DNA from 3 places in the Xanthobacter variabilis genome. Region 3 is predicted to be linked to each of the others. Evidence: predicted binding sites of a transcription regulator. Region 3 holds the regulator's gene; each other region holds the start of a gene.
The links. The regulator LexA, encoded in region 3, represses DNA repair genes until DNA is damaged. The targets are predictions, from matches to a motif close to TGTTCNNNNTGTGTTCNG.
Positions count from the first base shown of each region.

Region 1: a site for LexA is predicted at 1,237-1,254, ahead of parE (DNA topoisomerase IV subunit B). Genes of this name have one in related genera too.
Region 2: a site for LexA is predicted at 1,453-1,470, ahead of V5F26_RS06925 (ATP-dependent helicase). Genes of this name have one in related genera too.

Region 1 is NZ_CM195533.1:3,805,668-3,808,944, forward strand. Features, by position in the region: gene V5F26_RS16630 (MgtC/SapB family protein) at 1-1,015, opposite strand, end outside; gene parE (DNA topoisomerase IV subunit B) at 1,349-3,277, shown strand, end outside.
Region 2 is NZ_CM195533.1:1,576,335-1,579,611, forward strand. Features, by position in the region: gene V5F26_RS06925 (ATP-dependent helicase) at 1-1,414, opposite strand, end outside; gene V5F26_RS06930 (hypothetical protein) at 1,523-2,083, opposite strand; gene pdxR (MocR-like pyridoxine biosynthesis transcription factor PdxR) at 2,471-3,277, opposite strand, start outside.
Region 3 is NZ_CM195533.1:3,350,722-3,353,998, reverse strand. Features, by position in the region: gene V5F26_RS14680 (ComEC/Rec2 family competence protein) at 1-1,064, shown strand, start outside; gene lexA (transcriptional repressor LexA) at 1,080-1,793, opposite strand; gene V5F26_RS14670 (glycosyl transferase family 90) at 1,968-2,957, opposite strand; gene V5F26_RS14665 (molybdopterin molybdotransferase MoeA) at 2,962-3,277, opposite strand, start outside.

The DNA of each region.
Region 1 (3,277 bases), 450 kb from region 3:
CCACCGCGCTCACCAGATAGAGGCTGTCCGGCCCCACCGCCTTCAGCAGGAACCCGCTCAGCAGCGACACGGTGCCGAACAGGGCCGCGAACGCCGCCAGCGGGCCAATATCAATGGGGTTGCCGAGATTGGCCTCGCCCCGCGCACCGGCGCCCCGCCGCATCATCACCGCCCCTGGAATGCCGAAGCCGGCGGCCGCCGCCAGGGCCGGCGGGCCCAGATGCAGCAGCAGTTCAGGGCGCACCACGGCGCAGATGACCAGCACACGCAGCACCGAGACCATGGCCGCCAGCGCCGCGCCTCCCGCCAGCAGACCCGAGGGCTCACCCGCCGTGGAGCGCCGCGCGAAGGCGATGGCAACCGCTGTGGATGACACCATGGCGCCGCCCACGGCGGAAAAGAGAATGCCCTTCTCGGGCCCCGCCACCTTCACCGCCACATAGCCCGCAAAGGAGATGGTGGCCGTGAGCACCATGAACAGCCAGATCTGGCGCGGGTTCAGGCTGTGGAAGGGGTCGATGGTGTGATCCGGCAGCAGCGGGAGCACGATGACGGTCATCACCAGCAGCAGCAGCGCGGAGCGCAGCTCGGGCCAGGTCAGGCGCCGCACCAGGCGGTGCAGCCCCTCCCGCTCCGCCAGCAAGGCGGTGACGGCAATGGCGCCGGCGGCGGCGACCTCCGTATCGTCCACCACCGCGAGCGCGCCCAGCGCGAATACAAGGATGGCGGCGACGATGCCCGTGATGCTGTAATCGTTATCGCGCAGCATCTCGCGATATTTGAAGACCGCGAACAGCGTGCTGGCAGCGAGACCCGCCACGATCAGCAATGCCGGGCTCTCCAGCGCCTGGGACAAGGCCGCGCTGACGCCGCCGAGCAGGCCCACAAGCGCATAGGTGCGGATGCCGGCGGTGCGGCTGCCCTCCTCCTCCTTGCGCTCGCGCCACCCACGCTCGACCCCCACCAAGAGGCCGATGGCAAGGGAGACGGCGAGATGGAAAATCAGGTGGTCCATGGTGTCCGGCCCATTCGCGCGGCGACTCCGCCCGGCGCGATCCTAGAGAGTTTTCCGGCGAAGTGGACACCGGTTCACATGAAGAAAACGCGACAGCCCAATAAGCTAGGCCACGCCCACGCCCGGGTACCGGGAAACGAGCCGGCCGTCCGCCGTGGCGCGCGAAGTCCGCCTCTGCGCCCCCATCGCCCCCTCTTCCACAGAGGTGGCGGAGGCGGACATGTTGCCATTCTGTTCCCCTTCCGCTCCAGCTCTGGCAAGATGGGGCAACCCTGGCCGCGGGCCGCGCACGATTCGCGTGCGCGCTCGCTTATGCTCTGCTATCGACCATCCATGTCCGATACCGATGATCTCTTCGGCTCCGCCGGCCGTCCGCGCTCCTCGTCCAAGGCTTCCGGCCGGACGAAGGCCACCACCGTCCCCACCATGGCTTCCGACTACACCGCCGCCCACATCGAGGTGCTGGAGGGTCTGGAACCGGTGCGCCGGCGACCGGGCATGTATATCGGCGGCACGGATTCCAAGGCGCTGCACCACCTGTTCGCGGAGGTGGTGGACAATTCCATGGACGAGGCGGTGGCCGGCCACGCCTCCTTCATCGAAGTGCAGCTCGCCACCGACGGCTACCTGACCGTGATTGACAACGGGCGCGGTATTCCGGTGGAGGACCACCCCAAGTTTCCCGGCAAGTCGGCGCTGGAGGTCATCATGACCACCCTGCATGCCGGCGGAAAGTTCGACAGCAAGGTCTACGAGACCTCCGGCGGCCTGCACGGCGTGGGCGTGTCGGTGGTGAACGCGCTCTCCGACCACCTCGAGGTGGAGGTGGCGCGCGACCAGACCCTTTATCGCCAGCGCTTCTCCAAGGGCGTGGCCGAAGGGCCGGTGGAAAAGGTCGGGCGCATCACCAACCGGCGCGGCACCAAGGTGCGCTTTCACCCTGACCCGGAAATCTTCGGCCCCGGCGCACATTTCGATCCCGGCCGGGTGTTCCGCATGGCGCGCTCCAAGGCCTATCTGTTCGGCGGCGTGGAAATCCGCTGGTCGTGCGATCCGGAGCTGCTGAAGGGCGTCGATGGCGTTCCGGAAAAGACGGTGTTCCGCTTCCCCGGCGGCCTGCGCGACTATCTCGCCTCCGACCTTGAAGGGCAGACCCTGGTGCATCCGGACATCTTCTCCGGGCGCATCCAGAAGCCCGGCGGCCACGGTTCGGTGGAATGGGCGGTGGCCTGGGTGGCGGACGGCGACGGCTCCATCGCCTCTTACTGTAATACCATTCCCACGCCGGACGGCGGCACCCATGAGAATGGCCTGCGCGCGGTGCTGCTCAAGGGCCTGAAGGACCATGCCGACCGCTCCGGCCAGGGCAAGCGCGGCTCGGTCATCACCGGCGACGATGTGAGCACGGGCTGCGTCGCCATGCTCTCCGTGTTCGTGCGCGAGCCCGAATTCCAGGGCCAGACCAAGGACCGGCTTGCCACGACGGAAGCCGCCCGCATCGTGGAAAGCGCGCTGCGCGACCCCTTCGACCACTGGCTGGCGGCCAATCCGAACCAGGCGAGCCGGCTGCTCGAGCACGTCATCGACCGGGCCGAGGAACGCCTGCGCCGCAAGCAGGAGCGGGAGATTTCCCGCAAGACCGCGGTGCGCAAGCTGCGCCTGCCCGGCAAGCTGGCCGACTGCTCCAACACCGAGGCCGCGGGTTCCGAACTGTTCATCGTGGAGGGCGATTCGGCCGGCGGCTCCGCCAAGCAGGCGCGCGACCGCAAGACGCAGGCGGTGCTGCCCCTGCGCGGCAAGATCCTGAACGTGGCCAGCGCCGGCCGGGACAAGCTGGCCCAGAACCAGCAGATTTCGGACCTCACCCAGGCGCTGGGCTGCGGCACCACATCAACTTACCGTGATACCGACCTGCGCTATGAGAAGGTCATCATCATGACCGACGCAGACGTGGACGGGGCGCATATCGCCTCCCTTCTCGTCACCTATTTCTTCCGGCAGATGCCGAAATTGATCGAAGGCGGCCATCTTTATCTTGCGGTGCCGCCGCTCTACCGCATCACCCAGGGCGCCAAGACCCTTTATGCGCGCGACGATGCCCACAAGGAAAAGCTGCTGAAGAAGGAGTTTACCGGCAAGGGCAAGGTGGAGGTGGGCCGCTTCAAGGGCCTGGGCGAAATGATGCCGGCCCAGCTCAAGGAAACCACCATGGACCCCAAGACGCGCACGCTCCAGCGCGTTAGGATCGAGGACGCCGAGCGC
Region 2 (3,277 bases), 1.8 Mb from region 3:
AGTCCGCCCCCGCGCGCGGCGGAGCGGGCAAAGCTGCCAGCGCCTGGAGCGGCGTGGGGCTCTCAGCCATGGCATCGAGGATGCGGGTGGCGGAGGCGGTGCCCACCCCTGGCAGCAGGTTCAAAAGGCGGAAGCCGGCCACCTTGTCGCGCGGGTTCTGGGCGAAGCGCAGCACCGCCAGCAGGTCTTTCACATGGGCGCTGTCCAGGAACTTCAGCCCGCCGAACTTCACGAAGGGAATGTTGCGCCGGGTCAGCTCCACTTCCAGCGCGCCGGAGTGGTGCGAGGCGCGGAACAGCACCGCCTGCTGCTTCAAAAGGGTGCCGGCCTCGCGGTGGGCCAGCACTTCCTCGGCCACGAAGCGGGCCTGGTCCGCCTCGTCGCGCACATTCACGAGGCGCGGGCGGCGGGCGGAAGCGCGCTCCGACCACAGATTTTTGGTGAAGCGCTCCTTGGCCTCGCCGATCACGCTGTTGGCGGCTGCGAGGATGGGCTGGGTGGAGCGATAATTGCGCTCCAGCGTCACCACCCGCGCCGGCGGCGAGAAGGCCTGCGGGAAGTCCAGGATGTTGCGCACGGTGGCGGCGCGGAAGGAATAGATGGACTGGGCATCGTCCCCCACCACGGTGAGGCCGCGCCCGTCCGGCTTCAGCGCCAGCAGAATGGCGGCCTGGAGGCGGTTGGTGTCCTGGTACTCATCCACCATCACATGGTCGAAGCGCGCGCCCATGTGGGCGGCCAAAGCCGGTTCGCGCAGGGCCTCGGCCCAATAGAGCAGCAGGTCGTCGTAATCGAGTACGTTCTGGCGCTGCTTGGCCTCCACATAGGCTGCGAACAGGCGCTTCAGCTCCTCGCTCCAGGCGATGCACCAGGGAAAGGACTGGCGCAGCACGGTGGTGAGGTCCGCCTCGGCGTTCAGCGCGCGGGAATAGAGGGCAAGGCAGGTGCCCTTGGCGGGAAAGCGCGTCTTGGTGGCGCTGAGACCCAGCTCGTGGCGCACCAGATTCATGAGGTCGGCCGAGTCTTCCCGGTCATGAATGGTGAAGTCGGGCGTGATGCCCAGCTCGCCCGCATATTCGCGCAGCAGCCGCGCGCCCATGGCGTGGAAGGTGCCGGCGAAGGTGAGCGCCTCGCCCACCGGCCCGGCCTTGGGGCCCAGCACCTTGGTGCAGATGCGCTCCACCCGCCGCGTCAGTTCCTCCGCCGCGCGGCGCGAGAACGTCATGAGCAGGATGCGGGCGGGGTCAGCGCCGTTGAGGACAAGATGCGCCACCCGATGGGCCAGGGTGTTGGTCTTACCCGATCCGGCACCCGCAATCACCAGCAGGGGACCGCCCACGCCGCCTTGGGCCAGCTCCGCGCTGCCATGGGCGGCGGCATGGCGCTGGCTGTCATTCAGCGTGTCGAGATGCACCCCGCCGGCTCCCATCGTCCCGTACGAATCGTTCGGATGGGAACAAATATTGAACAAGATGCCCCCGGCGGGCAAGCTGCCGCCGAGGGTGGTATCTTTGTGTGTCTCTCAATAAGTATCGCGCTCGCGGAAATGGTACCAGGCCAGAGCGAGCACCATGGCGCCCAGCACCATGGCCACCAGGGCCAGCACCAGGGCCGAGCGATCGAGCCACGCCACGGCGGGCACGCTGGCGCCCATCACCACCCCATTGAGCGCCATGCGCCAGGACGGCGCGTGGACACCGGCCACGAAAGTGCCGAGCGCCAGCAGCAGCAGGACCACGAGATTGGTGGAATCCACGTCCGCGATGGCCTGCACCGAGGGCAGGAAGACGAGGCGCATGGTGATGAGGAAGGCGGCCCAATGGAGCGCCTGGGTCCACACCAGCCGCCAGCGCTGCTTGTCGCTCTTCGCCTGCGGCCAGCCCGAATAGATGGAGACGCTGGCGATGACGACCGCCACCACGTCCCAGTAATATTCCAGGGGCCGGCGCATGAGGCTGATATAGGCGACGCCGCCGATGGTGAGGGCGAGAATCACCAGATGGGGGATCTCGCCGATCAAGAACGCCTTCCAATAGCTTCCCGAGGGGGAGGGCAGGGGATCGAGCTCGTTCACCGGCGCCATCGGAAGGGTCCTTTCTTGCGGGAGCGCGGCGCGAAAGCGGCCGCCGGGGGGGCTGGCAGTTGTCTCGCGCGCGGAGGCTTCCGGCAAGGCCTTAGAGCATTTCCCTGTCTTGCGGGCACAGGGAAATGCTCGAAATCATCGGGCCGGCGCATTCCCTGCACGCGAGCTGGTGTCCATCTTGCTCGAAACTGCTCTCGCCGGTCAGCGGTTGTGTTCCTCGCCCGCGTAACGCGTTCCCGCCAGCCTCCGTGTGAGCTTTGCGGAGGGCGCGCATCGGACAACGCCCTGCGCCAAGCGGGCGCATTGGGCATGCCAGGGGCGCGCGCCTTATGCCTGCGCGAAGGGCCATGTGCATCGCACCGGGGCTGCCGGCACCCTTCATGCGCCTCAGCGGTCGCCGCATGGGCGCGCGGCAGCGGGCGCAAGGGCTTGGCGCAGGCGGGTGAAGGCGAGCGCGAGTTCCTCCGGTGTCAGGCCGCCGAAGCCGATGAGAAGGGTGCGGGACAGGTCCCGCGTTGCGCTGTGCACGCCGCAGGCTTCGGCCGGGTGCAGGCCCACCCCCACGGCGAGCGCCGCGGCGGCGAGCCGGGCCGCGTCGGGCGCGCCATCGGGCAGGGTGCAGTAGAGGTGGAGCCCGGCGGCGCCTCCGGATACGGCCACTGTATTTCCGAAGGTCTCGCGCAGGCCGGCGAGGGCCGCATCGCGCCGGGCGCGGCAGGCGGTGCGCAGGCGGTTCAGGTGGCGCTGGTAGCGCCCCTGGGACAGGAAGGCGGCGAGAATCTGTTGGTCGAGCCAGGATTGGCCGTAGCTCATCAGGCTCTTGGTGGCCTCGGCGGCGGCCGCCAGATGCGGGGGCACAACCATGTAGCCGAGCCGTAGTCCGCAGCCGAGGGTCTTGGAAAAGGTGCCGACGAAGATGGTCCGGCGCCCCCCGTCCAGAGCCGCGAGCGCGGCGGCCGGTGGCCCCTCCAGCAGGATGTCGCCGTCATAGTCGTCCTCCACCACCAGCGCGTCATGGCGGGCGGCGGTGGCGAGCAAAGCGGCGCGCCGGGCGGGGCTCATCACCACGCCGGTGGGAAACTGGTGGGCGGGCGTGACATAGATGAGGCGCGGGCGAAGCCCCGGGGCGAGCGCGGGCACCAGCCCTTCTCCGTCCACCGGGGCGGTCACGATCCGCGCGCCGTGGGCCTCGAA
Region 3 (3,277 bases):
GCCTGACGCCCGAGGCGGCGCTCGATCCTGGGCCGCAAATGTCGTTTGCGGCTACATTGGCCCTGGTAGCCGCATATGAGAGGCTGCAACCTCTGCGGGCGCTGCCCCGCCCGGAAGGACTGTTGGCGCGAATCGGCATGATGCCGGTGGTCTTCCTTGCGGGGATCGTGGTCACCGCCTTGGTGGCCGGCTCCGCCAGCGGCCCGTTCGCCGCCTATCACTTCCAGAGATTCGCCCCCTACGGGTTGCTGGCCAATCTCGCCGCCATGCCCGCCGTCTCGCTGCTGGTCATGCCGTTCGGCCTTATCGGCGTGCTGCTGATGCCCTTTGGCTGGGACGGGCTGGCCTGGCCCGTCATGGGCACCGGCATCGAGATCATGCTGGCGGTGTCGGATTACGTCGCCGGGTTGCCGGGCGCGGATGCTCGAATCGACACGGTGAACACCGCAGCTCTGCTGTGGTTCAGCCTCGCCCTCCTGTCCACCTGCCTGCTGCGCGGGCTACCGAGCCTCATCGCCGTCCCGGCCTTCGCCTTCGCCCTCGCCGCCTCAGGCCCCCTAAAGCCGCCGGATGTACTGATCGCCCCCAATGCGACGACCGTGGCGGTGCGTGGAGGCGACGGCCGACTTTCCGTGGTGGGGGCCAAGGGCCAGCGCATCCTGGTGGAGCAATGGTTGGCCCGCGAGGGCGACCGCCGCACGGCGCGCTCGCCTGAACTCGACAATGGCTTTGCCTGCGACCCGATGGGTTGTGCCGCCCCTCTGCCAGGCGGCGGCACGATCGCGATTTCGCGCCGCGCGGAGGGGCTCGCTGCCGATTGCCTCAACGCCCGCATCGTCGTGACCCGAGACACACCGCCTGCGGGATGTCCCGCCCGTGTCGTGACGCCGACGGATCTCGACCGCACCGGTACGCTGGCCTTCTTCCGAGACGAAGCGGGCCTGCGTGAACAGCCCACGCGCGACCCTTCCATTCGCCGGCCTTGGCTGCCCCCGCTTCCGCCCGCCCCGTCCGGCAAGACCGAAGCCGCCAACGAGGCCGAGGATGACGCCGCGACGGAGTGAGACCGCGCCCCGCCCTCAGTAGCGCCGCATCAAGCCGACAAGCCGACCCTGGATGCGCACCCGGTCCGGGCCGAAGATGCGGGTTTCATAGGCTGGATTGGCTGCCTCCAGCGCGATGGAGGCGCCCTTTTTCCGGAGCCGCTTGAGCGTTGCTTCCTCTTCGTCCACCAGCGCCACGATGATGTCGCCGGTTTCGGCGCTGTCGCATTTGCGGATCAGCACGGTGTCACCGTCGAGAATGCCCGCTTCGATCATGCTGTCGCCGCGCACTTCGAGCGCGAAATGCTCGCCCTGGCCCAGCATTTCGGGCGGAACGTTCAATGTGGCGCTGCGGCTCTGAATGGCCGATATGGGCGTGCCGGCCGCGATGCGGCCCATGACGGGCACCGCGACGGTCTGTCCGCTTTCCCCCTCATCCTCGGCAACAGGGCGGACCTTGCCGAGGCTGCCCTCGATGACCGAGGGAGAGAAGCCGCGTCCCGCGCCCCGTTGCGTCGTGAGGCCGGGCGCCACGCTGTCCGGCAGGCGAACCACCTCCAGGGCGCGGGCGCGATTGGGCAGGCGCCGGATGAAACCGCGTTCTTCCAGCGCGGTGATGAGGCGATGGATGCCCGACTTGGAGCGCAGGTCCAGCGCCTCCTTCATTTCATCGAAGGACGGCGGCACGCCGGTTTCCTTAAGCCGCTCATGGATGAAGCGAAGCAGGTCGTATTGCTTGCGCGTCAGCATCTCACCCCCCGTTCCCGGTGCCGCCGACCACCAGCGGTGCGGCCCTGCCGGACAGTTCGGCAGGGGCGGCAAGCGCGCGATGGTGTCGCAAATATGCGAAACAAATCATGAACAGCTTCTATCTGTTCCTTTTGTGTTCCGCAAGGGTGAAGATCTCTTTGGCGCGATCTTTCTTCACGTGAAGAGCGAAGCCGACTGCGGCCAGGGCTCGGCTTGCCCAGTGCGCTCGAAATATTTCTGCAGAACGAGAAGTGCGATGAGCCGCTCACGCCTCGGATTGAAGAATTGCCGAACATAGGCCTGTGCATTGGCAATGATCGTGCGCGCTTCATCCGGATGTCGATTGAAATAATCTATTTTCTCATCCAGGTCGTCATAATCGGCTTGGAGCTCGACATAATGGATGCCGGGCTTCAGCGTGCCTTCCATGAACCAGGTTTCATATCGCGGCGGAGGCATGAAACAGAGGGAGTTCGACGCCATGATCCATTTCAGGTTCGTGGCCACATCATTCCCCTCGATGGAGAGGATGTACTTGTAGCCGAGCTGTTGGAATGGCGAGAGATAGGGCTTCGGTGGCGGGCCGCCGGGAGATGCGGAGACGGAGCCGATGTCGCAGCGGGGATTGGTGGCGTGGCGGGCGATGAGACGTTGGCGCCACGGGAGATTGCCGCCGCCGCGCCAGACCGCCATGGGACGCTTCTCGTCGAAGGAGAGGCGGTCGCGGTACAGCTGGTAGTGGCGGAATCGGTCGAGCTTCAACAGGACCGAATTCTGGTTGTCGCCGGCAATGGGGCGGCTCTTCAGAATGGTGGGCTGGTCGGGAACGGCGATGACGTCACCGAACTGATAGCGGGGGCGGAGCGGCGCCGAAAAGGCGTGCAGGGCCTCCATCAGGTCGTAATAATAGCGGCTGCCCGACCGCACGTGGGGGCGCGGCATGAGGGTGATGGGGTGCGGCACGCCGGCCGCAAGTTTGTTGTAGTAGTTGACGCGGAACACAAGGTCCGCATCCGCGCCATGGGCCTGCGCCATGCGGCGCGCGGCGGCGAGCTGCGGGGCGTGCAGGGCGTGGGGAGCAAGGTCGCGGAGCAGGCCTTGCACGTAATAGGTCACGCGCCGCGCGGCCTTTTCGATCTCGAAGCTCAGATTGCCCGTGGCCATGGCATCAATCGTGGAATGGGATGATTTCGCAGGGGTCGCCGGCCTTGGCAGCGGGGGCGAACGGCGGGCGCACCAGCAGGCAATCGGCCGCCGCGAGCACGCTCAGCATGGCGCTGTCCTGGGACGCGGCGGGCGTGACCCGCACCGAGCCGTCGACGTCATGCTCCATATGGGCGCGCATGAAATCTCGCCGCTGATCATTGGAGGGCACGGCGACGGCGAGCCGGGCAGGGGCGGTGCGCACAACAGCGGCGGCATCGCCCTGCATGGCCCGCACCAGCGGCTCGAGGAACAACAGCGCGCACACATGAGAGGAGACG